Regions from separate parts of the Neobacillus solisequens genome, predicted to be linked through region 1. Evidence: predicted binding sites of a transcription regulator. Region 1 holds the regulator's gene; each other region holds the start of a gene.
What was found. The regulator Rex, encoded in region 1, represses fermentation and respiration genes when NADH is low (regulators of the CRP and FNR family bind a similar motif). The targets are predictions, from matches to a motif close to TTGTGAAATATTTCACAA.
Positions count from the first base shown of each region.

Region 2: the regulator Rex is predicted to act here: its motif matches at 7,517-7,534, upstream of ACI3K6_RS06005 (hemerythrin domain-containing protein).
Region 3: the regulator Rex is predicted to act here: its motif matches at 8,364-8,381, upstream of ACI3K6_RS00715 (cytochrome ubiquinol oxidase subunit I).

Region 1 is NZ_JBKFGJ010000027.1:83,849-93,869, reverse strand. It holds gene ACI3K6_RS21770 (ABC transporter permease) at 1-1,006, opposite strand, end outside; gene ACI3K6_RS21765 (ABC transporter permease) at 1,006-2,118, opposite strand; gene ACI3K6_RS21760 (ABC transporter ATP-binding protein) at 2,137-3,075, opposite strand; gene ACI3K6_RS21755 (sensor histidine kinase) at 3,191-4,297, opposite strand; gene ACI3K6_RS21750 (response regulator transcription factor) at 4,299-4,949, opposite strand; gene ACI3K6_RS21745 (ABC-F family ATP-binding cassette domain-containing protein) at 5,317-7,236, opposite strand; gene moaC (cyclic pyranopterin monophosphate synthase MoaC) at 7,398-7,889, shown strand; gene ACI3K6_RS21735 (redox-sensing transcriptional repressor Rex) at 7,920-8,582, shown strand; gene ACI3K6_RS21730 (YhbD family protein) at 8,913-9,536, shown strand; gene ACI3K6_RS21725 (polymer-forming cytoskeletal protein) at 9,550-10,021, shown strand, end outside.
Region 2 is NZ_JBKFGJ010000004.1:48,274-58,294, reverse strand. It holds gene ACI3K6_RS06030 (ATP-dependent Clp protease ATP-binding subunit) at 1-1,594, shown strand, start outside; gene ACI3K6_RS06025 (M3 family oligoendopeptidase) at 1,636-3,330, opposite strand; gene ACI3K6_RS06020 (MarR family winged helix-turn-helix transcriptional regulator) at 3,431-3,871, opposite strand; gene ACI3K6_RS06015 (ATP-binding protein) at 4,057-5,559, shown strand; gene ACI3K6_RS06010 (MFS transporter) at 5,670-6,911, shown strand; gene ACI3K6_RS06005 (hemerythrin domain-containing protein) at 6,936-7,457, opposite strand; gene ACI3K6_RS06000 (hypothetical protein) at 7,683-8,030, shown strand; gene ACI3K6_RS05995 (hypothetical protein) at 8,193-8,579, shown strand; gene ACI3K6_RS05990 (hypothetical protein) at 8,598-9,104, opposite strand; gene ACI3K6_RS05985 (hypothetical protein) at 9,284-9,484, shown strand; gene ACI3K6_RS05980 (hypothetical protein) at 9,488-9,763, shown strand; gene ACI3K6_RS05975 (hypothetical protein) at 9,783-10,021, opposite strand, start outside.
Region 3 is NZ_JBKFGJ010000002.1:50,556-60,576, forward strand. It holds gene adhE (bifunctional acetaldehyde-CoA/alcohol dehydrogenase) at 1-1,445, opposite strand, end outside; gene ACI3K6_RS00660 (hypothetical protein) at 1,505-1,732, opposite strand; gene ACI3K6_RS00665 (glycosyltransferase family 4 protein) at 1,866-3,026, opposite strand; gene ACI3K6_RS00670 (YheC/YheD family endospore coat-associated protein) at 3,142-4,224, shown strand; gene sspL (small, acid-soluble spore protein L) at 4,269-4,406, opposite strand; gene ACI3K6_RS00680 (divergent PAP2 family protein) at 4,492-4,980, shown strand; gene ACI3K6_RS00685 (DUF6123 family protein) at 5,017-5,286, shown strand; gene ACI3K6_RS00690 (DMT family transporter) at 5,316-6,236, opposite strand; gene ACI3K6_RS00695 (ribonuclease H family protein) at 6,380-7,036, shown strand; gene ACI3K6_RS00700 (zinc-finger domain-containing protein) at 7,076-7,243, shown strand; gene cspD (cold-shock protein CspD) at 7,313-7,513, opposite strand; gene ACI3K6_RS00710 (hypothetical protein) at 7,777-8,055, shown strand; gene ACI3K6_RS00715 (cytochrome ubiquinol oxidase subunit I) at 8,556-9,959, shown strand; gene cydB (cytochrome d ubiquinol oxidase subunit II) at 9,961-10,021, shown strand, end outside.

The DNA of each region.
Region 1 (10,021 bases):
TATCTAAAGTCCAACGCTGCGGCAGGAACTCGGCAATTTTTTGAAGGGTTTTTGGCATGACTTCAACAGGCCAAAAGCATCCAGATAGCATGACAGTTGGTGTAATAATTAAATTTTGTAAAGCACCTGCTGCACTTCGGCTGTTTGAAAAAGAAGTAATGACCAGTGATAAGCCGACAGAAATAAGTGCAAAGAACAACATGACGCCGATGGCTTGCCAAAATGGAATATTGATGCCAATGTGAAAGAATCCTTTCATAATCGATACGGTGAGAATCGCTTGAATGCTCATCACGATCATATTAACAAACACATTTGAAAGGATATAGGTTCGGGCATTAATCGGCGTTGATAGTAAGCGAAAATAGGTGCGATTTTCTTTTTCTGAAAGGATGATCTCAGACATGTTGCAGGCAGACATCATCATAATCATGATCAAGAAGCCAATTGTTTGAATGGTCATATCTTTATTTTTAGACGTATCTGTTATCGAATGAGTCGACAATTGATAGCTGGTATGTTGAAATTCCTGGTACATTTGCTTAAAGGTTTGTTGGTTTCCAGCGGCAGCTGTGCTGATGGCAGAAACGTTCTGGATATACTGATTTAAATAGGCCTTAACAAAACCAGTTATTTCAGCCCCTTTAATGGAGGTTAGCTGAATATGGTTGGGAGATCCGTTCAATACACTATCTGTAAAGCCTTTTTGAAAGGTGATAACACTGTCAAGTTTACCGGAAGTCAGTTGATCTTGTATTTGCGAATCCTCGAGTAGCTTGACTTCCACATTTTCTAATCCGCTTAAAAAATGGATGGTATCACTGGTGATTTCACTGTTGTCTTGGTTGACGATTCCGAGGTGAATGGTATACTTTTGGTCACCACCGTAGGCTAGTAGTGCAATCAGAATACCGATTAACGGCATGAATAGATACATGAAAATATTCTTTTTTTGCCTAAAGGTTACATATAGGGTGTTTTTCATTAACCAAAGAATTTCCCTCATTATAACCCCTCCCGTCTGCGTAAAGAGATAATGGCTATTATTAAGAAAAGAGTAGCCATTCCAAGATTCAAGGTAATTGCCGGTATGGCAGCTGAAAAGTCATTAGAGTAAATGATTTTGGTAATACCGGTATTGATCCATGTTAGTGGTGAAAGCTCAGTGATAAATTTAAAGATACCGTCAGGATTTTCTATTTTAAAATAGGCACCGCCAAAGAAGGAGGCTAGTTGGACCGTAAGCATAAGGATTACTCTTGGTGCACTGCTTGATTTGGTTAAAAAACTAATGCCAATACCTAAGCTTACGGCAAAAATGACTTCGGTAAGAAGGACGAGAAGAACCATCCCCAGGTGATCACCCCAGTTAGCTTTGAAAAATAATTTACTGCTGAACAGAACTAATATCACGCTGACCATATTACTTAACAAGCTTCCGACTACTTTTCCAATAAAGATTTCGCTTTTTGTGACTGGGGCAGCGATTAGACGATCTGCAGTTTTGTTTATCCGCTCTTTAACAATTAAAGAACTTGCTGACAAGGCACCATATAGAACAATCATTGTCGTCATGACAATCGCATAGTAATCCATCGAACCAGGCTGTTTATGTGGGGCGAGTGATGTTTCTTTTATAAAAGATGCTTGAGTGTTATGTGAGAAAGCACTTGCCAGTTGATTTGGAGCATTCTTCATGATGACAGAAGCAATATTGTATTGATCGACATAGGAAGAGAGCATCCCCTGAAGGATATTTCCTTCAATGCTATCCCGACTATTTAGATACAATTGAACTCCGTTGTCAGTCACTTCAATATAGCCAGTGTACTTGCCCTGTTTTACTTGCTTTTTTCCATCGCTCTTATCCTTCATTTGTTTGAAATGAATCCCGGAATGCTTTGCGGCTTCCATAAACTTATCAAACTGGCTATTTGAAGCAGTGTCCTGATATAAAACATGAATATTGTCTACAGGAATGCTGGTTTTAAATGTATTGGATAAGGCTGTGCCGAGGACTAACATTAACACAATCGGGAAGGCCAGCATAAAAACCAATGTTCGGATATCGCGGAATTCGCTTTTGATTTCCTTTAAAGCAATGTTGATGATGTTCAAAGTTTTCCCTCCTCCTATCTATTGGTCTCGTAAATTTCTTCCGGTTAACGTTAAAAATACGGTTTCTAAATTGGGTTCTTTTTCATGCAAGGAGCGGATTTCGATTTCCAGTGCCATAAAGTGTGCAATAATCTTGTTTAAGTTATTCACTCCGGTACCGGAAGTAATTTTAATGAGATTGTCTTCGACCAGGACGCCTTCCACTCCGTTAATACTTTTTAAAGTCTGGGCATTTATGTTTTCAGTGGACTTCACTTCAATCCAAATGTCCTTTGTATCAGTAATAATGGATTTAAGCTGTTCCTTCGTTCCTTCGGCAATAATTTTTCCATGATCAATAATCGCAATACGGGAGCAGATTTCCTCTACTTCCTCCATATAGTGGCTGGTATAAATGATGGTACAGCCCATTTCGTTCAGCTTGCGAACAGATTGTAAAATATAGTTGCGGGACTGTGGATCAATACCCACTGTTGGTTCATCCATAATAATAAGTGAAGGGCGGTGGGCAATCGCACAGGCGATATTTAGGCGTCGCTTCATTCCTCCTGAAAAGCCTTTTGGATAGCTTTTTTGCTTATCTTGAAGCCCAACGAATTCCAAAGCAGCCTCTACCTTTTCATGTAGTTCGTCACCGCGAAGGCCATAGAGTCCGGCAAAAAACTTCACATTTTCATAGGCGGTAAGATCTTCATAAATGGCCAAATCCTGCGGAACAATGCCAATATTCATTTTGGCAAACCGACTGTGTTTCACAATGTTTTTTCCAAGTATGCTGATCATTCCATCGCTGCTGCGGAGGAGGCCGGCAATCATATTAATGGTAGTGCTTTTTCCGGCGCCATTGGAACCAAGAAAGCCGAAAATTTCTCCTTCTGCAACAGATAATGACATATTATCAACAGCGATATAATCACCAAATTTTTTTGTTAAGTTTTTAATTTCTAATACGTTCATCTCTTCACCCCTAAATACTTTCTATGGTCTTAGTATAAAAAAAAGAATGAACGCGCATAAGTGCAATCGTTCATTCTTTTCACATGAAGAAATTCATGTTTTATGGATGGGATATTCATGATGAGATGGGAATCAGGGTAGTGACGGAAAAACCATTGGAGCTGTCCACAATGACTTTTCCGTTGACTGCTGCCGTTCGTTCCTCCATCCCGATCATTCCCAGACCTTTTTTAACCTTTTCCGCTCCTGAGCCATTATCCCGGACTTCTACTCTAATGATTTTGTTTAATATTTTCATATCAACAGAAATAAGGGTAGCATTTGAATACTTAGCAGCGTTGGTTAAAGCCTCTGTGGCATTTTCCTGGATTATTTTCCACTGGATTGGTGAAATAATATCTAAGTTACCATCATAGGTAAGGGCAGTTTTAATCAGATGCTTTGCCGAAAACTCATCCATCAATAACTTAATTCGATGAATGCCGACCTGTTCGGTGGGAGGTTTTAGATTTTTTAGGGTTAAACGGATGCTTTCGATGCCATCTTTAGAAATATTAATAGCATTTTGCAGCAATTCCATTGCTTTCGGTTGATTTGTATCCATTAACCGTTTGGCAGCTTCCATCTGAAATAAGGCACCGGTCATAGTGTGGCCGATATTATCATGAATTTCTTGAGAGATCCGGTTCCGTTCCTCTAACTTAAAGGTATATTCTGATTGTTTTATAAACTCATTATGATCGTTTAAATCCTTTGTTAACTTTTGCAGTGATTTTCGCAGTTGGTCGATTTGCTGTTCATCCTTTGTAATCCGTTCCCCATAAGTGGCTATCATTGAAAGTACCATAAAACTTAATATCGCAACCATGCCATAAAGGGGCTGCAACTCTTTTCCTAAATAGATGATTGGAAAAAAGGAGACAGCAAAAATCAAAAAACGTTTATTAGTAAAATGAGCAGAGATTTCTAATAAGGTTAGTGGTAAAAGAATAATAAAGATCGGATAAATAGAAAGATAAGCCATGATAATGAGACTGCCTGACAAGACAAGAACGATTGTTTGAATCATTGTTTTTCTTATAATATGAAAGGTAATATTGATGCAAAAATAGAGCAACATGGCAAATACCATCCATGCTATATGGGCATGATGGGATTGTGCACCGAGGATGGAAATGTAAAGCATAAGGACAAGCTTAGTTAGAATGATCCAGAATTCCATGCTACTCCACTTTCCCCGTGATATAGTAAATGGCAATTTGGGTTCGATGTTCAAGGCCAGTTTTGCCTAATATAGAAGTAATGTAGTTCGCTACGGTACCTTCTGAAATAAACAGCTGTTTGGAGATTTCCCGATTGGAAAATCCTTTGGCTATGAGCGACATGATGTCCTGTTCACGTTCAGTAAATAGCTTTTTATCAATCTTCGTTTCTGTTTCTCTCGTCCCGACTAGGTTCGCCTTAATTTTTTCTAAAATAACGTCCTGAAGAATACTATTCCCGTTAAATACACTTTTGATGGCATCGCGAATCCGTTCCGGTTCGTTATTTTTCAATAAGTAACCCTTCGCTCCGTTTTTTACGGCATCCAGAATATATTCATCATCATCAAATGTAGTTAATATGATGGGCTTTGTAGCAGTGTTCTGCGTTATTAGTTTTGTCGCTTCTACGCCGTTCATGTTGGGCATACGCACATCCAATAAAGCAATATCAACGGAGTGTTTTTGACAGTAATCGAGGGCTTCCTGACCGTCACCGACTGTGTCTAATACTTCAAATTCGTCATATGTACTGAGAATAATCTTTAATCCTTCTCTGATAAAGGAATTATCATCTGCTATCAAGACCTTAATCTTTGGGACTTGTGTCATGTATTCCCCTCCAATTTCATCAATGTCTTAATTGAAATTATAACAGTAATAAATACTGAATTGTGAATAAATAGGGGAAATTTAATCAAACGATTGATTAATCATAGTTATTACTAATTAATCGATTGATTAAAATGGTTCCTTTGTGGATAAATATTGGGAGGAGATTATTGATAGTGTGGATAAGGTTGCTATTTCTGTTGATAATGTGGATAAAACGGACTAAAACTGTGGATAATGTGGAAAAGCTTAATGAATGTAGTAAAATAAACCTAAGGTAATGTGAATAAAATTGTGGAAAAAGTTCTTTGTTTAGTGGATAACCTTTTTTATGTAAAAAAACCGGGCTAATGGAGCCCGGTTTTATTCATTCAGCCAGTTTTGCCCATTCTTCTAGTAAAAGGTCAAGCTCGGCTTTAGCCTGTTCATTTTTTTGCGTAATTTCTAATACCTTTTCATGATCCTGAAAGACCTCAGGTTCACATAATAACTGCTCGTACTCTTGGATGGCTTCTTCAATTTCTTCAATACGAAGTTCGATTTCTTCCAACTTCCGTTTCCGCTGCCGTTCCAGCTTTTTTGACTCTTTATCTTGATGGTACGTATTCTTTTCCACCATCTCAGTCTTGGGTTGCTTTTTCTGTGATTCAGCAAGGGCTAATGCTGCCAGTTCCTCCTGCTCGAGTTTCTTTTCGACATAATAATCATAGTCTCCAAGATACTCAGTGCTGCTTGTTTTGCTGAGCTCTAACACCTTAGTGGCAATACGGTTAATAAAGTACCGGTCATGGGAGACGAACAGAATCGTTCCCGGATAGTCAACTAGTGCATTTTCGAGTACTTCTTTACTATCAAGGTCCAAGTGGTTGGTCGGCTCGTCCAGGATTAACAAGTTGGCCTTTTCAAGCATTAGCTTTGCCAGCGCAAGCCGGGCCTTTTCACCACCGCTTAAGGAGGAGACTGTTTTAAGGACATCATCTCCGGAGAACAGGAAGTTACCCAGTACTGTCCTAATTTCCTTTTCAGGTTTAAGAGGATAGTCATCCCAGAGTTCATTTAGGACACGCTTATTGGACTTTAAGTTGGCTTGTTCTTGGTCATAATATCCAATAGTAAGATTGGTACCGTAGTTAATCGTTCCTCCAAGCGATGGAAGTTTTTTAATAATCGTCTTTAACATGGTGGACTTGCCAATCCCGTTTGGGCCTACAAGTGCAATACTTTCTCCCCTAAAAACTCGAAAAGTGATATTCTCTGAAACTTTCTCACCCTCATAGCCAATTGCCAGGGAGTCCACCATCAGTACGTCGTTCCCGCTTTGCTTTTCAATTTCAAATGAAAAGGATGCAGATTTTTCATCCCCGAGCGGACGGTCCATCACTTCAATTTTTTCAAGTTTTTTGCGGCGGCTCTGTGCCCGTTTGGTTGTGGACGCCCTTGCCAGGTTCCGTTGAATGAAATCTTGCAGGGATGCAATTTCCTGCTGTTGTTTTTCATAAAGCTTCAGATCGCGTTCATAATTGGCAGCCTTTTGCTCCAGATAGTAACTATAATTGCCTGTAAACCGCTGAATTTGGTTTCGGGAAAGTTCATAGACCTGGGTAACGACTTTGTCCAAGAAATAGCGGTCATGGGAGACAATCAGAATGGCTCCGCTATAGCCTTGTAAGTATTGTTCCAGCCAAGACAATGTTTCAATATCAAGATGGTTGGTCGGCTCGTCCAGGATTAAAATGTCTGGTTTTGTTAATAAAAGTTTACCAAGGGCTAGGCGGGTTTTTTGACCGCCGCTCAGACTGGAAATTGAAACGGCAGAATCCTGAAAATTTAAACCGTTAAGGACAGACCGAATATCTGCTTCGTACTGATAGCCTCCTTGTTCCTTAAAGGTGACCTGGAGCTGATCATATTCCTTTAAAATCCGCTCATATTTGGTTGGGTTATTAAAGACTTCAGGATCAGCCATTTGCGCTTCAAGTCTTCGCAAAGCCTTTTCTTGCTGCTGAAGATGTTCAAAGACGGTTAACATTTCATCCCAAATGGACAGACTTGATTCCAACCCGGTATTTTGCGCTAAGTATCCGATCGAGACACCCTTTGGCTTGATAATTTCTCCACCGTCATGGGAAAGATGCCCTGCGATAATTTTTAGAAGGGTGGATTTTCCAGCACCATTACGACCTACAAGGGCAACACGGTCCCTCGTTTGTAATTCAAGCTTAATATTGGATAAAATAAGGTCAGCACCAAAGTATTTTTGTAATTGATTAACTTGTAATAAAATCATATTTTTTCACCTCTATTACCTAGGAATAGTGTACCGTATTCCTGAAATAACGGCAATAAAGCAGGATATTGTACGTTTTGGAAAAAAATATCACCATTCGCTCAAACTTTCACACACAGAGACGGTAAAATATAGTATCATTTTTTTTGGAGGACTATACTATGGCAGAGTTTACGCATTTTAATGAAGAAGGCAGAGCAAAGATGGTGGATGTAAGCGATAAGCCGGAAACGGCGAGAACAGCGCTTGCGCATTCTAGCATTACTGTGAGTAAAGAAATTTATGAAAAAATCACTAATGAGGAAATGAAAAAAGGCGATGTCTTAGCAGTTGCCCAAGTGGCAGCAGTGATGGCAGCGAAAAGGACATGGGAAATCATCCCGATGTGCCACCCGATTCCATTAACTGGTATAAATGTTACTTTCTCCTGGGAAAGCGATAACGATCAGTATACATTGCAAATTCAGGCAACAGTTAAGACTAAAGGGCAGACAGGTGTTGAAATGGAAGCGCTAACAGCGGCGTCTGTTTGTGCATTAACGGTATATGATATGTGTAAAGCAGTGGATAAGGGTATGGTAATCGGCCCTACCTACTTAATGGAGAAATCCGGCGGCAAAAATGGCGATTTTAGACGACTTGATCGAATATAAACAAAATGATTAGCGGGGTGAAGGAGTAATATGTCGAATGAAACAATGAAAATCCCACAAGCAACAGCAAAGCGATTACCCTTATATTATCGATTTTTACAAAACTTGCATTCTTCCGGAAAGCAACGAGTATCATCAGCCGAATTAAGCGAGGCAGTAAAAGTAGACTCCGCAACAATTCGCAGGGACTTTTCCTATTTTGGAGCCCTTGGTAAAAAGGGTTACGGCTATAATGTCAATTATCTATTGTCCTTTTTCCGAAAAACCTTGGATCAAGACGAATTAACGAAGGTTGCCTTAATTGGGGTAGGGAATTTGGGCACAGCCTTTTTACATTATAATTTTTTAAAAAATAACAATACGAAAATTCAGTGCGCGTTTGATGTTTCACCCGATAAAATTGGCACTTCCATCGGCGATGTTCCGGTTCTGTCCATGGATGATTTGGAAAAACATTTGGTCGAGGATGATATTTCGGTTGCGATTTTAACCGTACCTGCTCCTGTTGCTCAGATGATAACGGATCGCCTTGCGAATACAGGGGTCAGAGGTATTTTAAACTTCACCCCTGCCAGATTAAATGTTCCAGCCTCCATTCGGGTTCACCATATTGATTTAGCAGTTGAACTGCAATCATTGGTGTACTTTTTAAAGCATTATCCATCAATTGGAGAAGTAGAAGTTGAAGAATAATTTTGCCATGGGTCTTTCCATAATTGGGAGGGCCCATTTTTTTTCTAAAAAAAGGAGTAAGACAGAGACCCCTTATTAACCCGAAAAAGGGAGAGGTCCTCGAAGGGTGGGTTTTGGAAAAAGTGATGAGAGAATTCCGATAGAAATCGCAAGTACCTCCTAAAAAACATTTTGATGGGCGGTATTCCTGGATAGAGGCGGACCCATTTTAATGGTCCGGCCTTTTTTTTTTGGTAGGATACCAAAAAATTTACAAAATGATAAAACAACGCCTTTACAACGTAACAGTGTTATGTTACATTAATGTCATCGGAAAGGAGTTTTTAAAAAATGAGTGAGGAGTTAATTTCTAAAAAAGAGTTATTGGATTTAGCAGGAATATCATATGGGCAGTTATATCGCTGGAAGCGAAAAGACTTGATTCCCGAGGAATGGTTTATTCGCAAGTCCACTTTTACTGGTCAGGAGACTTTTTTTCCTAAAGAAAAGATCTTAAAACGCATCGAAAAAATCCAAACGATGAAGGAGAATTTATCGTTGGATGAATTGGCCAATATGTTTTCTCCAAGCGTAACAGACCTACAATTATCAGCTGAAGAACTAGTAAAACGAAACACTGTTTCGCAAACAGCGATAAATCTATATCTGGATATTGAAAAAAATGGTCCTGACTTTAATTTTTCGAGAATACTTGAAATATATGTATTAGATAAGCTATTGCAGTCCGGAGAGGTAAATCTCGAAGAGGGAAGAATGATCGTTCAGCTCCTAGTAGCTAATCGAACGACGATTAAGCAAAAAAGCGGTGAGTTAGTGATCACCCGAAAGCTAGGTGTTTCTTCGTGCCTATTAGCAATCAATGCGGAGAGTATTCATTTTGAAACGGGAACAAAGGTTGTGTCCCGCCTGCCATTGATGGGCTGCATGGAAGAACTAAAAGCCAAATTACTATAAAAGGGGAATGGAAATGGATACGCAAAAAAAGGGAGACCTTTATATAAATGGCATTGGATCATCCAATGGCGGACAATTTGACAAAGTGTTGATTAACGGCAGAGGAAGCGTCAATTCCGATATCGATTGCAATGAATTTGAATGCAATGGTTTAGGTACAGCAAAAGGGAATATTCGGGCGGAAAAGGTAATCGTGAGCGGAAAGAGCAAAATGGAGGGGGACGTGAACTCCAATGAAATCTTAGTTGAAGGGACCGCTAAAATCAACGGTAACGTAGAAGTGGAAAAGCTGCGAATCTCGGGCCAAACTTCTATAGGTGGCTGGCTTAAAGGCGAGGAAATTCAAATGAAAGGGACCCTTTCTGTTGGTGGCGATTGTGAAGCTGAAACATTTAAAGGAGAGGCTCAATTTACTATTGGCGGATTGTTAAATGCCGATGAAGTGGATATAAAAATCTTTTGGAATTGCCATGTAAAAGAAATAG
Region 2 (10,021 bases), on a different contig from region 1:
GCAATTAATTTCCGAGTTACAAGAAAGAAAAAATATCATCCTGTTCATCGATGAAATTCATCTGCTTGTTGGGGCAGGTTCTGCTGAAGGCTCCATGGATGCTGGAAACCTTTTAAAACCGGCACTAGCCCGTGGCGAACTCCAAGTGGTAGGTGCCACCACATTAAAAGAATATCGACAAATTGAAAAAGATTCTGCATTAGAACGCCGCTTTCAGCCAGTACATGTCTTGGAGCCTACTACAGAGGCTGCCATTGCTATCTTAACAGGCTTGCAGAAAAAGTATGAGGATTATCATGAAGTAACCTACTCAGAAGAAGCCATTATAGCCTGTGTAAACTTATCACAGCGCTATATCCAAGACCGCTTCCTCCCTGATAAAGCGATAGATTTACTTGATGAAGCTGGATCAAAATTAAATCTTTCTTCCGAATATAAGGATAGTGAAGATCTTGAGGCCCGTTTAGCGGAAATTGCTAAAGAGAAGGAAGAAGCTCTTAAACAAGAACATTATGAAAAGGCGGCAAAACTTCGCGATGAGGAAGTCAAATTGGAAAAATCACTAAATCAGGTATCGGGTATTAATCGTCCAGTTGTAACTGTCGCTCATATTCAGGAAATAATCGAACAAAAAACAGGGATACCAGTCGGAAAATTGCAGCTAGATGAACAAGTAAAAATGAAAAGCCTCGAAGAACATCTAAACAGAAAAGTAATTGGGCAAGAAAAGGCTGTACAAAAGGTTGCTAAGGCGATCCGTCGCAGCCGTGCCGGATTAAAGCCAAAAAATCGCCCAATCGGTTCCTTCTTATTTGTGGGTCCTACCGGTGTTGGTAAAACTGAATTAACAAAAACACTTGCTGAAGAATTATTTGGCACCAAAGAATCGATGATTCGTCTCGACATGAGTGAGTATATGGAAAAACACAGTGTTTCCAAATTAATTGGCTCACCTCCTGGTTACGTAGGTCATGATGAAGCAGGACAACTCACGGAAAAAGTCCGACGTAATCCATACAGTATTATTCTGTTGGACGAGATTGAAAAAGCACATCCTGATGTGCAGCATATGTTCCTGCAAATTCTTGAGGACGGCCGTCTGACCGACAGCCAAGGTAGAGTGGTCAGCTTCAAGGATTCAGTTATCATTATGACAAGTAACGCAGGAGTCGGATTAAAGCCTATCCATGTAGGATTCGGGGCAAGTGACACAGTGGAAGAAACAAGTATTATAGATTCTCTTGGCAGCTTCTTTAAACCAGAATTTTTAAACCGTTTTGATGCGATTATTGAGTTTAACTCACTAGATAAAACACACATCTTAACAATCGTTGATCTCATGTTGAATGAATTGCAAGAAACTTTACATGAGCAAAGTATCGAACTGGTTGTCAATGATGAAACAAAAGAAAAATTAGCTGAGCTTGGCTATCACCCAGCATTCGGGGCACGCCCACTCCGCCGAATCATCCAAGAACAATTAGAGGACAAAATTGCCGATTACATTTTAGAACAGCCTGATGTGAAAAAATTAATCACGATTGTAAAGGAACATGAATTGAAAGTTGTTTCCGAGGCTGTGTCTATTCACTAATAAAAAAGCGAAGCTGCATTATATCAGCAGCTTCGCTTTTTTTATAATTTCTTATCATCAATGGAATTCAACCATTGCTCAATGACATCGACGACCGATTCCACGCAGCCGTTTTCAAATGGAGAAATTAAATTGGCCGCTTCCACAAGCTTCGTAAACGACAGGCTACCGCCAAGGTTACACAACTTTACATAATCTCCCCAAGCTGTTTCTCTGTCCTCTCTTGATCGTTTCCAGAATTGGAACGCACAGATCTGTGCCAATGTGTAATCAATATAGTAGAATGGAGAATTATAAATATGCCCTTGGCGCTGCCAAAAGCCGCCACCCTCAAGATATTCATTTCCATCATAATCTTTATGAGGCAAATATTTTCGTTCAATTTCTCGCCATTGCGCTTTACGTTCCTTTGGTGTTGCGGTTGGATTTTCATATACCCAGTGTTGGAATTCATCCACAGAAACACCATATGGCAAGAATAGCAAAGCTTCACTTAAGTGAGAAAACTTATATTTATCCGTATCTTCCTTAAAGAAAAGCTCCATCCAAGGCCAAGTAAAAAATTCCATACTCATGCTATGAATTTCACATGCCTCATACGTCGGCCAATTATATTCCGGTATTTCAAAATGCCGGCTTGAATAGACTTGAAAAGCATGCCCTGCTTCATGGGTAAGCACATCGATGTCCCCTGAAGTACCGTTAAAATTAGAGAAGATAAACGGGGCTTTATAATTTTCAATATACGTACAATAACCGCCGCTTGCTTTCCCTTTTTTGGCAACGAGATCCATCAGGTTGTTTTCCTGCATGAATCTAAAGAATTCTCCTGTTTCCTTAGACAAATCCTCATACATTTTTTGACCATTTTCTATAATCCATTCCGGGCTTCCCTTTGGAATAGCATTGCCAGATTGGTATGAAAAGGACTCATCATAGAATTTTAATTGGTCCAAGCCAAGACGTTCCCGCTGACGCTCTTTTAATTTTGTCGCGATCGGGACGATATAGTCTTTTACCTGTTTACGAAAATTTGCCACCATTTCAGCATTATAATCGGTCCGCATCATACGGTAATATCCAAGTTCTACAAAATTTTGGTAGCCAAGCTTTTGGGCAATTTCTGTTCTAACCTTTACTAGGTCATCATAAATCCGATCCAGTTCATTTTCGCGTTGGCCAAAAAAGCCAAATTTAGCTTCACTTGCCCGCTTGCGCATCTCCCGGTCAGTAGATTCAATAAATGGATCGATTTGCGCCAGTGTCCGCTCTTCGCCTTCAAACTCGATTTTCGCTGATGCAACCAGCTTTGTGTATTCCGTTACTAAACGATTTTCCTTTTGGAGTAAGGGCACAATCTCAGGTTTAAATGTCTTTAGCTGACCTTCTGCCAAGGCGAAGAGCTGGCTCCCCCATTTTTTCTCCAATTCAGGGCGGAATTTGGAATCAACAAGGGCTTGGTAATAACTGGTGACTAACCCTTCCACTTCAGGCCCAATTTCATCCATGTAATCCTGTTCATTTTTATAAAATTCGTCATTTGTATCAATGGAGTGATGGATGGAACAAAGGGTAAACATTGTGCCAACACTATTGCGCAGTTGATTTATTTCATCCATTGCTTTGCTTTGTCCGTCAACTGTAGTTGAATTCTTAAAGCGATCTAAAATGGTTTCAAATTCCTCTTTTATTTCATCGAGATTAGGCCGTTTATATGTATAACTTTCAAAGCTCAATGTAACTCCCCCTTTTGGATTTACCAAATTTTTCAACCAATGTTTATTATACACTATTTTTTAGCCTTTTTTCACATAAAAAAAACGGCTCTTAAGCCGTTTAAAATTTACCTGCTGGAATTCCTAACTTTTTTAAAAGGTCGATTGCTTGTGATTTTTCCTCATCATTCAGACTAGACATAAGCTTATCAATCTGTTTGGCATGATCCGGGAAGATCTCCATAATCAACTCTTTGCCTTCATCGGAAATTTGCGCATAGATGACTCTTCTATCATTCGGACAAGCAATTCTCTTTAATAACCCCTTTTGTTCCAATTTATCAACAACATAAGTAATACTGCCACTTGCGAGCAGGATTTTTGCTCCTATCTGCTGCAACGGTTGGTCTCCTTTATGATAAAGCAGTTCCAATACCGCGAATTCAGTTGGATTTAGCCCATTTGCTTGAATGACTTTATTTACATGTTCATTAATCGCCTTAAAGGCCCTTGATAAAACAATAAAAAGTTTTAAAGATTTTTCTATAGAAGCATTTTCCATATTATTTCATCCTTTTTGGTGGTGAATTGAATTTGATCCCTCATCTGAAATTATCTCGATTTCAAAATTATTATAAAAAAAAAACACCTTTATGTCAATTTTTCAGGAAAAGGCAAGAATATTTTTAAAATATGTTATAAAATAGGAAGGGTTCGACGGAACAGACTTTATTATGAGGTATTCACATGAAAATACGTAAAGGGAATATCCCTATTTATATAATTATTGTCATCATACCAGTCATTATTTTAAGTTTATCTTCTTTTTTTAAAATCTTACATGATAATCAAGTTAACAGAAAAAATGATGCACTATGGATTGCCTCGGTTTACCAAAAAAACTGGGATCAATTTATCAGCGAAACAACAACAAGCTTAAAAATTCTCTCGTTATCTGCAAAAGAAAATTTGGATTCTCCCCAAAAAATGCAGCCACTGTTGATTAAAGTCTATCAGGATGATCTTAGATATGGAGGATTATTTTTACTCGATCCTAACGGGAATCTAATGACTGGTACTGCACCTCTTCGCGGAGAACGGAATTTTACAGACTTGAAATTTATCCAGGAAGTGATCCAAACCAAGGATACAGTTATTTCCAACCAAGTCGAGATTCTTCAAAACAACCAGAGAATAATAGGGTTGGCTACTCCCGTGCTTGATGAAAACCACCAGTTACAAGCTATAATTGTAGCTGACTTACGTATGGATTATATGAAAAATTTAATGAGAGTACTGACTCCAGATACAAAATTAATGGTTATAAACGATGAAAGTACACCTATTATTCAATTGAATACTAATAATATTGAAACAAACCAGACCGAAAACTGGGTTACTCAGCCTATGGATCATCTCCCCTGGTGCATAAAAGTAAAAATTGCTGATATTAGCCCTAGAAAAGTGTCAGCCAAGTTTCTTCAATTATTTATTATGATATTCATTGTTGCCCATTTGCTTTACCTGTGTATTCAATATATTCTATTAAAAATTCAAACTTTAAAAGAACGAAAACAGAATGAACTTCAAAAGCTCGAATTGGTAGGAACACTAGCTGCCAGCACGGCCCATGAAATTCGTAACCCATTAACCGGTGTAAAAGGCCTGATACAGCTCTTAAGTGAAAAATATACAGATAAACAGGACAGCTACTATTTCGAAGTGATTAATTCCGAGTTAAATCGTATAAATGAAATTGTAAGTGAATTTTTGATCTTAGGTAAACCCACAGCACAATTAAGAGAAGATGTTAACATAACCGCAACACTGAATGAGTTAAAACCCATTATCATTTCAGAGGCAAATTCACGGAATATTGAATGTGTCTGGACCATTTCACAAAATTCCATTATGGTTGAGTGTATAAAGGATCAGTTAAAGCAAGTAATACTCAACTTAACGAAAAATGCAATTGAATCCATCGAAGAGACAGGGATGTTACAGATCAACCTTGAGTCGAAGGGAAAATGTTGTATATTGGAAATTACCGATAACGGAAAAGGAATTTCAAAAGAAAATTTAGATAAGATCTTTCAGCCTTTCTTTACTTTAAAAGAGACTGGAACTGGCCTTGGCCTAGTTATTTGTAAACGTATTGTTGACTCTTTTGGTGGTACGATTGAAGTAAAGAGTACTGAGTTTGTTGGTACAACCGTTACTATTATATTGCCATTAAAATTAAACCATTGAGGCCGAAACGGTCTCTTTTTTCATATATTTCGAAAATAGAAACAATTTGTTTCTCAAATTGGATTTGAGGTAGTAAGATAAGAATATCAAATTGTAAAAAGGGGGGTACCATGAGTAATCAGCAAGCAGCCTTACCTACATCCACTCCAAGACAAACAGAAGGAACTATATACAAAATTCTGATGATTATTGGTCTATGCCATTTATTGAATGATGCCATTCAGGCAGTAGTACCTGCGATGTTTCCAATTTTGGAAAAGACCATGGGTTTATCATTTACGCAGTTGGGCATTATTGCCTTTGCTCTTAATATGGTTTCGTCCGTTATGCAGCCTATTGTTGGGATCTTCACAGATAAAAAACCAATGCCTTTTGCCTTACCCATTGGGCTAACTTTTACCTTGGTGGGTGTGCTTGGATTAGGTTTCGCTTCTAATTTTAGTTTCATCGTCTTATCCGTTATTTTCATTGGACTAGGTTCTGCTGTATTTCATCCGGAAGGCTCTAGGGTTGCCTACATGGCTGCAGGAAATCGCAGAGGTCTTGCTCAATCCATTTACCAAGTAGGAGGCAACACAGGCCAGGCATTGGCTCCACTGATAACCGCCTTAATTTTAGTCCCATTAGGGCAATTAGGAGCTTCCTGGTTCTCTATTGTTGCTGCTCTTGCCGTTATATTATTAATCTATATTGCTAAATGGTATAATCAGAGACTATTATCAACACCTAATCTTAGAAAGAAAAAAGCTTCCACCTTTCAAGATCAACCTGGATTATCAAAAGAGATTATCCGTGCCCTCGGGTTTATTTTATTGTTGATTTTTGCAAGATCCTGGTACATATCGGGAATGACAAATTTCTACGCCTTTTATGGAATGAAGGCGTATGCCTTGACAATTAAAGAATCACAGCTATTCTTATTCGCTTTTTTAGTTGCTGGGGCATTTGGGACCTTTTTTGGCGGTCCCCTTGCAGACCGGTTTGGAAAGAAAAAGATTATTTCATTTTCCATGCTGTCTACAGTTCCCTTTTCCATTCTAATCCCGCATATGCCCCAAATGCTGGCATTTGCATTCTTAATAATATCTGGCTTTATATTAATGACCAGCTTTTCGGTAACGGTTGTGTATGCACAGGAATTAGTCCCCGGAAAAATTGGGTTGATGTCTGGATTAACGGTAGGTCTTGCATTTGGTATGGGGGCTATTGGTTCGGTTGGACTAGGGTATATCGCCGACTTAATCAGCTTACAATCCATGATCAAATGGCTGGGGGTTCTTCCATTATTGGGATTAATCTCGTTTCTGCTGCCATCAGATCAGAAAGTGTGGGAATGGAATAAAAAGGCATGAAAAAAGGATGGGTGTGCCCATCCTTTATTTTATTTCTTGGATTTTTTGATATAATTCTTCTTTTTCCTCATCGGTCAACATTCTTTGCGCCATTGGGAACAGAACATTTTCTTCTTTGGCAAAGTGCTCAGTTAAGATAAAATATGCATTTTGAACTAATTGACCAAGCTCCTTTTTTTCTTCAGAGGTCTCGCCATTAGTTGCTCCTTCTAAAAACGCCTTGATATTCGCTTTTGCTTGATCATGTTCATACTCCATTACCGCAATAGGACCGGAAGTGGTTCCAATATAAACACCTAACATTGGGAATAGCACGCCTTCTTCCCGTTCTGAATGTGGGTCCAAATCCGCCTTAAATTGCTGTACCTTCGCAATCAATAATTCAAAATTAGGATCAATATCCTGTTCCTGCTCAATCCTTTGAGTCAATTGAAACAATTCTTCCAATTGAGCTAATAAAGGAGGATGCTCCTCTTTCAATTGTTTCAGGCCTTTGCTTAATTCAATATCCGGGCCGCCGCTGAAGGCACTCATACATCCGCTCATTTTTTTCACCTCTTGATCGATTTGTTGCCTCTAAGTATAAAATCTGCTATCAGCCAATGTAGTGAGGAAAGTCACATTCAAGTGAAATATTTATTTAGTTTGACCGGATCATAACAATTTTATAAAAATCTTCCATTTTTCAAAAAATTTTAACATTTATATTCAAAAAAGGTTGTAAAGTTTAATATAATAAAATCAAGACTATAACAAGGGAGGGAATATTTATTGAAAACACCGAATCACCATGATTTTTATCCAAAGGAATTAGTCCCAATTGGAGTAAATGATTTATGTTCATTAAAAAAAGCGGATGACTATTCACCAAGTTTAGCCGCCTCACATTGGCTGATTGCTGTTGAAGGTGTCCAGCTTCCGCAAGCAATGATTTATTATCACTGGAAAGTGAGTATATATCCTGCTGACAAAGAAGGAGATTTTGATTGGAAAAAACCTTACTTCTGTTCAGCAAATATGGAAAAAATGGACGATGCCATCTCACTTGCATCTACCCTTTACGATCTTAGTAAACTTGATCATTTAGCCTCCACTACAAAGCTAGAAAGAATTAGCTAGTCCTGAAAACATTCCCCTTCAGCTTCACCTTCTTTTTAACTTCTCATGTGAAAAAACGTACATATAGGAATCATGCAATTTTTAAGTTCAAATCTAGAATTTTATTAAATAATGCCTATGAAGTATTTTCCCCGCATAAATTTTAGTAACAGGGGGGAGTTTATGTTTAAATTTTTTTCTACTAAAAAAAGGTTGTTTGAAAAAGAAATGAAAACAGACTCCCAAATTCTTACTAAATTAGATCGTATTATCGAGTTACTGGAGCAAAACCAAAAGGAAAACAATGAAAAGAAGATTCATATTGATCATGTCCAAATTGATCATTTGGAAAACATTGTGTTTAAATTAGACAATTTGGAAATTGATGAATTAAGCGGGAAATTAATAATTGGAAATAATATTGGGAGTAACGGAGATCTATCCGACTCTCATATCTTTAAAATGGATAAAGAAAAAGTAAAAATGGATTCACGATCAGAAGCATCGAATCTCCAACCGAATATTTCAAAAACGGCAAAGGGTTTCTGTTTAAAAAATAATTTCAAATAGTGTCGTGAGCTAGACATTTTACTCACCTTTGATATCCGCAATTTTAATATCCTGATCTTCAATAATGGCATCAAAAACATCCTGATCATTTGTGGTATTTACGTTATGAACAAATTGATTTTGATTTCCAAACAAACTGCCTTGCGCATAATTAATTTTTTCATTTCCATCCATCCCCGTCACATGACCTTTTCCAACAAATACAGCACTATTTTGGAACATAGCATTAACATTAATGCTTTCAAGGTCGAGGCTCGAAGTATTCCCATTATCAGGTGTCTCAAACGATATATTTATATCACGGTCATCGATTGGAGTATCAATAAAATCAGGATCATTTAATATCGAGATGTTATGAAAAAGAAAATTAGATTGACCACTAATTTTACCGATGACACTATTTTCTTTCCCATGTGCACTCCAGCCAATCGCATGATTCTTTTCCCCAATAAAGATGCCTGATTGCCTTTGCATGGTTTGGACATTAATATTCCCTGCAAAATGAAATTGGGAGGATTTTAACATACTTTGCTCACCACACTTTAGTTATTATCTTCATCGCTTTCTTAAGGACTTATTTCTTGATATTGTACCCTATGTCTCAACATTAAGGATTGTGATGTATGCCTATTAAAAATACATCAATTGTGTCAATCGCCCAATAATTGAATAGGCTGTAATGAAGGGAAAGGAGAAAGGGTAAAATGATTGACATTTCATTTGGAAATATTTCAGTTGACAGTCTGGGAAAATCATCTGGTATTTTCATTGCCCATCAAAATAAACTTAAGAACTTTCAATTCGATAAAATCACTCATGAGACTGTCGGCACTCTGCTTGGTAATGAAAATAGGATAAGTTATAACCAGTGGATGCTTAGCAAGGAAAAAGGGGGAGTACAATAATTTATGGCTTCTCCAATCTTATCTCCCGTCTTCCATATCGGTACGATTAAAATTGGAAGTATAGAAGGTGCTTCTTGTTTTAGTATCGGGAACAATTTTATCGAAGACTTTAAAAATACAAAAAAACACAACCAGGGATTAGGGAATATTCACGGTGATCGAAACAACTTCGCCCATACTAGCGCTTCTCTGTCAGATTATGAACAAGAATCAATCAGTCAGAAAGCAGATAAACAACATAATATAGATCTGAAAAACAAACAACAAACCCTCGCATAAATAAAGGGTTTGTTGTTTGTTAAGCATTTCCTCCAATACTCGGTTTAAAATCCTGGTCGAAGATAAGTCCATCCATGAATTCAAAGCTATCTGCATTATTGGTAATATTTCCTGTGACAGCATTCAAACAGCCATAGATACCGCCAAAGCCAAGATTATATTTCCTGTTAGCATCCATCCCAGTAACAACAGCTTCCCCAACAAAAATGGCAGAGCTTGGTTGTGGGGAGTTTATATTCAGAACTCCTAAATTGATTA
Region 3 (10,021 bases), on a different contig from region 1:
GCTTTTGAAATATTAGGCATTTTAGCTAAATACTGAGTTGAATTCTTTTCAAAGTAAATTTTTGATGGAACTTTAAACCATTGCATATTCACGTTTCTTCTAGCCACCTTTTTAATGTTTACTAGGTGAATGGCTCCTACGTTCGTTGATACGGAGTTGCCGCCATAAGTACCGCAGCCTAATGTTAAAGATGGAATGTAGGCATTATAAATATCTCCGATCGCACCTTGAGAAGATGGAGCATTGACAATAATACGGCCAGCCTTCATCCGAAGACCAAATGCTCTTATTGCATCATCATTAGTTGTATGAATAACAGCTGAGTGACCAAGTCCACCAAATTCAAGCATTTCCTCTGCTCTTGTTAACCCTTCTTCAAGACTGTTTACCTTGTAGCAGGCTAATACAGGGCTTAATTTTTCTCTTGATAGTGGATGGTCAGGTCCAACACCTTGCAATTCGGCTACTAAAATTTTAGTTCCTTCTGGTACAGTCACACCAGCCATTTTAGCAATTTTAAAAGCAGGCATACCAACGATGTCAGCGTTAACGGCACACGTATTTTCGTTGATTACTAGTTTTTCAACCTTTTTCTTTTCTTCTTTGTTTAAGAAGTAGCAGCTATTTGCAATCATTTCAGCTTTAACTTCAGCATAAACCTCTTTATCGATGATTACTGCTTGTTCAGAGGCACAAATCATACCGTTATCAAATGTTTTAGAAAGAATTAGATCATTTACGGCTTGTTTAAGGTTAGCTGATTTTTCGATATAGCAAGGTACATTTCCTGGTCCAACGCCTAATGCTGGTTTTCCAGAACTGTAGGCAGATTTCACCATGCCTGATCCACCAGTTGCAAGAATAAGTGAAATTTTTGGATGGTTCATTAATGCTTGTGTTGCCTGAAGGGAAGGCAATTCGATCCATTGAATACAATTTTCAGGTGCACCAACTTTAATCGCAGCATCTCTTAAGATTCTTGCAGCTTCACTGCTAGATTTTTGGGCAGATGGATGGAAAGCAAACACAATTGGATTTCTAGTTTTAATAGAAATTAATGATTTAAACATGGTTGTTGAAGTTGGGTTAGTAACAGGTGTTACACCGGCAACAACTCCAACTGGCTCAGCAATTTCAATAATGCCTTCGTGCTCATTTTCACTAACAATACCAGCTGTTTTATTATATTTAATGTTGTGGTAAACATATTCGGTAGCAAACATGTTTTTGATGATTTTGTCTTCATAAACACCGCGTCCTGTTTCTTCATGAGCAAGTTTTGCAAGCTGCATGTGCTGATCTAGACCGGCTAAAGCCATTGCCTTCACAATCTCATCTACTTTTTCTTGATCTAAGCGACGAAATTGTTCTAGTGCTTTTAGGCCATTGTCTACTAATTTGTCTACCATTTCATTAACTGTAAGAACTTTTTCTTCTACTGCCATTGATAATCCCTCCATAGTACATTTCTAATTAGTATAATTAGGTAAAGCTAGAATAATATTTATTCACAGACCGGATTTCTTGGGATTTTTTCAAAAGAAATATCGGTCATTACCTTTGAGCTTCTTTTTACAATGATGACAAAATTCACTGTCCAAATATAGGAAGGAATTTGATCGTCTTCTTTAAACATCATGGCTTCAAATTCGTCGCCGATGATTTCTTCGAAGACTTCTTGCGTATAAACTTCTGCGTCAGTAGCAAATTCTTTCCATTCGCAAATCATCATGTTTGATCACTCCTTGTTTCTTTATGTTTAAATCTTAGCATGGAATCTATGACAAAAATATGTGAAAAAGTGAACAAACTTTGAAAAAAATAAAAACATACTGTCAATATTGTAAACGCTTAAAAATGAAAATTCACAAAATATCTCTTGTATAAATGGTAAAAATATGCTCACCTGATTTTTCCCAAGTAAACCTGTTTTTGACATGTTGAACACAATTTTCCCCCATCTCCTTTAGCCATTCTGGATTCGAAAGGAGTTTATTTACATAATGAATGATTTCTGTTTCCATCGTTTCTGTACTTACTAAATACCCAGTCTTGCCATGTTCAATAATCTCCGGAATCCCGCCAATGTTCGTTGCAATGACAGGTACCCCACAGGCCATTGCCTCCACATTCACCAATCCGAATGCTTCCTTTCCAATAGAAGGTACTAGAACAACATCTGCCGCCGCGAACCATGAATGAATTTGGTCATGAGGAATAAACGACATGAATCTGACATCGTCCCCTAAATCAGATGCCAACTGATGCAAAGATTCCACATAACCTGTTTTCTTCTCAGAACCAATATAAGCACTTCCGGCAATAATTAATACGGTACCTGGCACCAAATCCCTAATCTTTGGAAATAACCGAAGGATTTTATGAACCCCTTTTATTTTTCTTAGCCTCCCCACATATAATAGAATGTTTTTACCTTCGAGTTTGTGTTGTTTTTTTAATGATATGACCATTTTTGACTCCTGATTGATCCATTTGCTGCAAAATCGATTGGTATCAACCCCTAAGTGGTTAACTAATATTTTCTCTGACGGGAAGGTTGTATGATGGATAAGAAAGTCTTTAAGGAAATGGCTATTGACTAATATGAAATCTGCTTTTTCAAGACAGTTATTTAAATCTGTTTTTGGAATGTGGGAGGTGGAAATATACGTAATGGAATGAAGGGATAGGATAATTTTCGTATCTTTTACATATTGACGGATTATGGGTACGAACTTGGGCCGATTCTCTACCTGGATGACATCATGTTTACGCAATTGAAGTTCTCGGGCAATCTTATGTGCATAACTTGACCAACTCCTCCTGGAGATACGAATATAGTTAATATTGCCACGACTTTCTCTGTTAGGCAGCTTTTTGGAGGATTTTCCGAAAATCGTAAAATCTATTTTATCCTGAAGCACATGCGTCAGCTTTTCTATAACTGTTTCTACTGAACTAGATCGCTTAGAGGGAATCGGAAATGATCCTGGAGTGATAATGGCCACTTTTGGCTTTATTGTCATATGCTAAAGCACCTCTCTTTCAAATAAACAATATGAAAAGGTATCGTCACCATATACTTGACTAAGAATAAATTAAATAAACTGGATTAATGGCTCCATGATTGGAGGGAAGAGCATGGGAAAACAAAACATTGGAATTTTAATTGGCTCTAAATTATATCGGAAACTTCAAGCGGGAAGAAAAACTAAGATATTGACATTGTATGAGGAAGCATGTAAAAACTATAACCTTAATCCATGTTTCATTAGTTTTAAAGATATCATCCCCAACCAACCACAAATCAAAGCATATATACAAAATACAAACGGAGATTATCAACTAGCATATATAGAAAAACCGTTGGTCATTCATAATAGAGGGTATCAAAATTCAAAATCAGCCCAAAAAAGACTTAAGCGGTTGAGAGAAGAAGGCATGATGATCTTTAATGAGTGGAATTGTTACGGTAAACTTTACATTCATCAAATACTTATGGAAAATCAACAACTTATTCCTCATCTTCCAGAAACTCAAATTGTAAATGAAGAACACTTATATGACATGATAAATAAATATCAAGAACTTATTGTAAAACCAAATAAGGGAACTTTAGGAAAAAGGAATAAGAAACTCACTAAATTAAATAATCGTCATTGGATTTTGACCTCTCTCTGTGGTGATTCTTATAAAGAAGAAATCATGACCATTCAAGACTTAGTGTCAAAACTTGTAAAGACAAAACGGAATTATTACTTAATCCAAGAAAGAATAAATTTGGCAACGTTTCAACAAAATCCGTTTGACATACGTGTATCCGTGCAAAGGAATGAATGGGGAGAATGGCAGGTTACCGGTATGGTAGCAAAAGTTGCGGGGGTAGGCAACTTTGTAACAAATGTTGCCAGAGGAGGTACTTGTTATTCGCTTAATCAAATCCTTGAAGACCATCCACAATTACAATATAAACAAGTTTATGACGAGATCAAGTATTTGAGTCTCGCCATAGCAGATCAGTTAAGCAATCGGTTACCGTTCCTGGTTGATTTAGGTTTGGACATCGGGATTACAGAAAAAGGTTTTCCCATGTTTATTGAATGTAATGCCAGAGATTTAAGATATAGTTTCCGAAATGCAAATTTATTGGAAGTTTGGAAAGAGACTTATAAAACTCCAATTGGGTTTGGCAAATTCCTGTTGAATCAACAAATCCCTAAGTGAAAGATCTGGCTGTCGCTCGTTAAAGACAGCCAGTTTCTTCATTATTATTTAGTGTTAGCTTTTTTAGCTGCATTTTCTAACTTGCTTTTTGGTTCCTCCGTAAATTCCGCATCCTGTCCATAGCCTTGTGGATTAACACCAGGTGCTTTTACGCCACGGCTTGTATTTCCTTTTTTACTCATCGAACGTCACCTCCACTTTTTTAGTATGACCAGTTATATTAATAAAAGTCATTCAAACACCACACAATAAGGAAGAGGTGATCAGATGAACAAAGCTGTATATTTAGCCCTGTTTAGTATTGGACTAGCCCAAGGCTTAAAAATTCCCTTACACTTTTTTAAAAAGAAAGAATGGAGACCTGATTTATTTTTTGGAACAGGTGGTATGCCCAGCTCCCATTCCGCAGGTGTATCTACTCTAACTACTTATATAGCCCTTAAACGGGGCGTGCCAACGATGGATTTCGCTCTTTCCCTTATATATGGATTAATTGTCATGTACGATGCACAGGGGGTTAGGCGGCAAGCAGGCGAACTTACCTTAAAAGTTAATTCAATGAATGAGTTGATTGAAAAAATTCAAAAAAATGAAAGTGTAGAATTCAAACAAGATGCTCCAAAGTTAAAAGAAGTTTTAGGTCATAAGCCTGAAGAAGTGATTGGTGGTGCCCTGTTAGGAGTATTGGTGGGGATCGCTGGTCATTTAGCAACAAAAAAGGATAGAAAATGGCCTAAAATTAAGGTAAGATTTTAAGGAATATTTTATAAAGTTTGGAGCGTGTTGTGTTAAGTGCAAACTGTGGAAGATTATTTGCATTACTTGAAAGGAAAGGGTTTTCAATTTCAAGAGGACGCTGTCGGGTTTATATACTTCGGAAAACATTATACGAATGCTTCCGATGAGTTAATAAATGCAGCGATTGAAATGACTTTAAAGGCACAAAAAAGTTTTGATGGGAGTTTCTATGTTTTATTGCTCGAGACATTTATTTCTAAACAATTAAAAACGAGAAAAGATGTCTTAAAATTTATGAAGGAAAATGAAATAGCGGCAATATAAAAAGAAACTCCCAAATTTGAGGGAGTTTCTTAACTTTCCATACTGTTGCGTTTTCTTAAGAGAGGGATTTTATCCGAAGGCAGTTCAGAGAAAATCATCCCTAGAAAAATTAACATACAGCCAAATAAGGCACTTTGAGTTAAACGTTCATCAGCCCAGTAGTATCCGGTAATGGCAGCAAATACCGGCTCCATCGCAAAGATTAACGCAACTCTCGTGGCGGAGGTGTATTTTTGAAAGTTTGTCTGTACAAGAAAGGCAATAGCTGTAGCAAATATACTAGTAATTATTAGTCCAAAAATAATATCTTCTGATAACAATACATCCAAATTAAATGACTTCTTCCAATCCTCAAATAAAAAGGAAGAAATGGTAGAGAGCACAGCAACCGTTGTCAGTTGAATGGCGGTTAATAAAAGCGAAGGATATTGACTTGAGTATTTGCCAGTAAAAATAATTTGCAAAGCAAAACTGATTGCACAAATTAATACAAGACCATCGCCAATATTTAATGCAGAGATATCTGTCATAGTAAGTAAAAATAATCCAATAGTTGCCGTTAAAACGCCAAGTATACCGTTTTTTCTTGGTATCTGTTTAAATAACAACATGGAAAATACAGGTACTAGAACCACACTAAGTCCGGTAATAAAGCCCGCTTTTGAAGTGGTAGTATAAAGTAATCCAATTGTTTGGGTAATGTACCCCAGAAAAAGCCAGAAACCGATGAATACACCAGATGCCATCATTTTCCAGTTCAGCTGTTTTAATTGGTTCCGATCAAATAGAAGTAGTATGATAATTAATAAAACAGAGGCAATAATGAATCGGATTCCGTTAAATGCAAGTGGATCCAAATAACTAATGGCATTTTGGACAACCACAAAGGTCATGCCCCATACGAGTGTTACTAACAATAAACTGATGTCTGCGAAAATAGGTTTTTTCATGATGAAATAGCCCCCGATTCCATTTCCAAATATAACTAAAATTTTATCATATAATATTATTATCGTGTGATAAATTTACATTGTAATTGCAAGTATAATTTCAAAAAGTGTTAAAAATAAAATTTTTCGAAAGGCTGAAAAAAATGAAATATAGGCTTGAATGGATGTATAAACTTAAAAGTAATGATAAAGTTCAATGCACTTCTGAATGGATCTCCGGTGATGTCGCAGTTCAAATGGGAGATGAACTTGAGCAGACAGGTAAAATATCCGATTTGTATTTTTATGATGAGAATGGTACATCATGGATTTTAAAAGAAATGAAAAAGCTGTTAACGGAAATAGAAGAGGAACCTCAGGATATTACCGTATATTTTGATGGGGGGTTCCAAAAGCAAACGAATCAGGCAGGTCTTGGAGTGGTTATTTTCTTTAAGCAAGGGAAAAAGAAATATCGAATTCGCGCCAATGAACGGTTCGATGAGATGGATTCGAATAACGAAGCGGAATACGCTGCTTTTTATTATGGCTTAAGAATTTTAGAAGATCTCGGTGTTCACCATCTTTCATGTGAGTTCAAAGGTGACTCTCAGGTGGTGTTAAAGCAGCTTGAAGGAGATTGGCCCTGCTATGAAGAAACGCTTAACCGCTGGCTAGATCGGATTGAAGAAAAAATAAAATCAATGAAAATTAAACCAAAGTATACTCCAATATCAAGGAATGAAAATAAAGAGGCGGATAAATTGGCAACACAGGCCTTAGAAGGAAAAGAAATCTTTGCAAAGACACAAATTTTATAGGAAGTGGGGTGCCAATGATCATTGAAACAAACAAGCAGAATGGAGCTTTTTAGCCAGGTTGAAAAGTTAATGACACAATATTGCGAGGGCTGTTTCGTTCATAAAACACTAAAAAATGAAAATGGACGAAGAACAGCGCATCGATTCTGCATTTCTCAATGCACTGTTGGAGAAAAACTAAGGGAATATGGTGACAAACTTATGTAACAGGTCCGGGAAAATTAAAAAGGCTGACAGTATTGTCAGCCTTTGCATTTTCATTATAAGGTTGAAAAATTAAAGTTTAACTACGTTAGATGCTTGAGGTCCACGGTTTCCTTCAACGATTTCAAAAGAAACTTCTTGGCCTTCTTCTAATGACTTATAGCCATCTCCTTGGATAGCGCTGAAGTGTACGAATACATCGTCTCCGCCTTCAACTTCGATAAATCCAAAGCCTTTTTCATTGTTGAACCATTTAACTTTGCCGTTTTGCATGTACTTCTTCCTCCTAAGCCTTTCAGGACACCTTATGTAAGTCCAAAGATAAAAATATTTACCATGTAACTGGAAGTCGATCAGGATGCTAATTGTATTCGATTACATGATGCTTTAAATATACAATAATGCCAAAAAACAGTCAAGAAAAGGCAGTAGGAAAAGCCGATTAATAAAGGATTATTTTCATTTTATTTAACATAAAAAGTTAGTTTGTTCATATGTATAATTTACCAAATACTTCTTACCCGAGGTGAGGATAAGTGTATCGATTTTCAATAGAAGGAGAGGAATGGATATTAAGATTCTCACCACAGATTCTCATCGACACTGACGAAAGAGAAGAAATAGTAATGTCATTGCTGCATATTGGAGAAGATCTGACAGGTTTTCCTCATGGAGATGCTTTTATTATGTTTTCAAAGAAAATTGGTGCCATTGTATTTGATGTCGAAAGAATACCTTCACTTATCTTAACTGTTTCCAATATTGTTTCCAAAGAAAATTGGTATACTCAAGAATCATCTGTTAAACCGCGATAATAGTCCTATTTTACTTTAAGGCTCAGTTAAACTTGGCTGTTGATTTGCGCTCCAGGTGCAAGCGGTTCGTGGGCGTTTCGGCGAGCCTCCTCGGCGCTTGCGCCTGCGGGGTCTCTCCAGAACCGTACTCCCACAGGACGTTGATTTTCTTCCTAGAATTCGCCCACGCACGAAGGAAATGCGTTAGCATTTTCGAGGAGTCTTCGCACCTTCCGCTCCAATCAACAAAGTGTAAAAAATCAACACTGTTCTTTAACACAGCCTACTTTAAAAAGAAGGGCAGCAATGTGATTGCTGTCCTATTTACTTTGTGATATTTGTAACAAATTTGACACAAGTTACAATGGTTACACTGGTAAATATTGATATAATTAAATTGATTTAAATCACATTATATGTGTGTTTTCGTTCACACATATGTAATATTAATCATCATTGTGAAATGATGAGCATAATACTATTTGCACTATGTTAATATTAAAAAAAGGGAGTGTTAAACGATGGATCCGGTTATATTGGCAAGACTCCAATTTGCAGCGACAACCATATTTCATTTCTTCTTTGTTCCACTATCAATTGGGCTTGTCCTCATCGTCGCATTAATGGAAACCATGTACGTCGTCAAAAAAGACGAAATGTACAAAAAAATGGCAAAGTTTTGGGGGCACTTGTTTTTAATTAACTTTGCTGTCGGGGTTGTCACAGGAATTATTCAGGAATTCCAATTTGGAATGAACTGGTCGGATTATTCAAGATTTGTAGGGGATGTCTTTGGTGCGCCGCTTGCGATAGAGGCACTATTAGCTTTCTTCATGGAATCAACCTTTATCGGTCTTTGGATTTTTGGCTGGGAACGCTTTTCGAAAAAACTCCACCTTGCTTGTATTTGGCTTGTTTCATTGGGAACCACTCTTTCTGCTATTTGGATTTTAACAGCTAACTCATTTATGCAAGTTCCTGTTGGATTTAAAATGAATAATGGTCGGGCAGAAATGAATGATTTTCTAGCACTAATTACTAATGGACAGTTATTGGTAGAATTCCCTCATGTTATTACAGGAGCCCTATGTACAGGAGCATTCTTTGTAGCTGGAGTCAGTGCTTTTAACCTATTAAAGAAAAGAAATATTTTATTTTATAAGAAATCTATGAATATCGCCTTAATCATCGGTTTAATCGGCAGTATTGGGGTAGCACTTTCCGGACATACCCAAGCGCAATATCTTGTGAAAACGCAACCGATGAAAATGGCTGCTGCAGAAGGAATCTGGAAAGACACTGCAGATCCCGCGCCATGGTCAGCATTAGCTATTATCGATACAAAAAATAAAGAAAATTCATTTGAAATTAATATCCCATATGCCTTAAGCTTTTTATCCTATTCCAAATTTGAAGGTAGCTTAAAAGGAATGGAAACCCTGCAAAAAGAATATACAGCGAAATATGATTCTGTGGTTGGTAAAGGAACGAACTATATTCCACCGGTTAAAACCACCTATTGGAGCTTTAGGTTCATGATTGGTTTCGGGGTGGCTATGATTCTATTACCGATTATAGGAATGTATCTCTGGAGAAAAGGACGCCTTGAAAACAGTCCTTTGTTCTTAAAGTTTTTATTGCCGGCCATCGCTTTTCCGTTCTTGGCTAATACTGCCGGCTGGATGATGACGGAAATGGGCAGACAGCCATGGACAGTGTTTGGATTGATGACCACCGCTGATGCGATTTCGCCGAATGTCCCAGCAGGAATGATATTATTCTCTACTATTATGTATTTGTTAGTATTTACCATTCTTTTGGTGGTCATGGTATATCTAATGATCCGTGAAATTAAAAAGGGCCCTGAAGTACTTCAAGCAGTAGACGCTAAACCTTCAACTGACCCATTTAAGGTAGGTGCTTAACATGGAATTAAGTGAATTATGGTTTGTTTTGATTGCAGTAGTCTTTATTGGTTTTTTCTTCC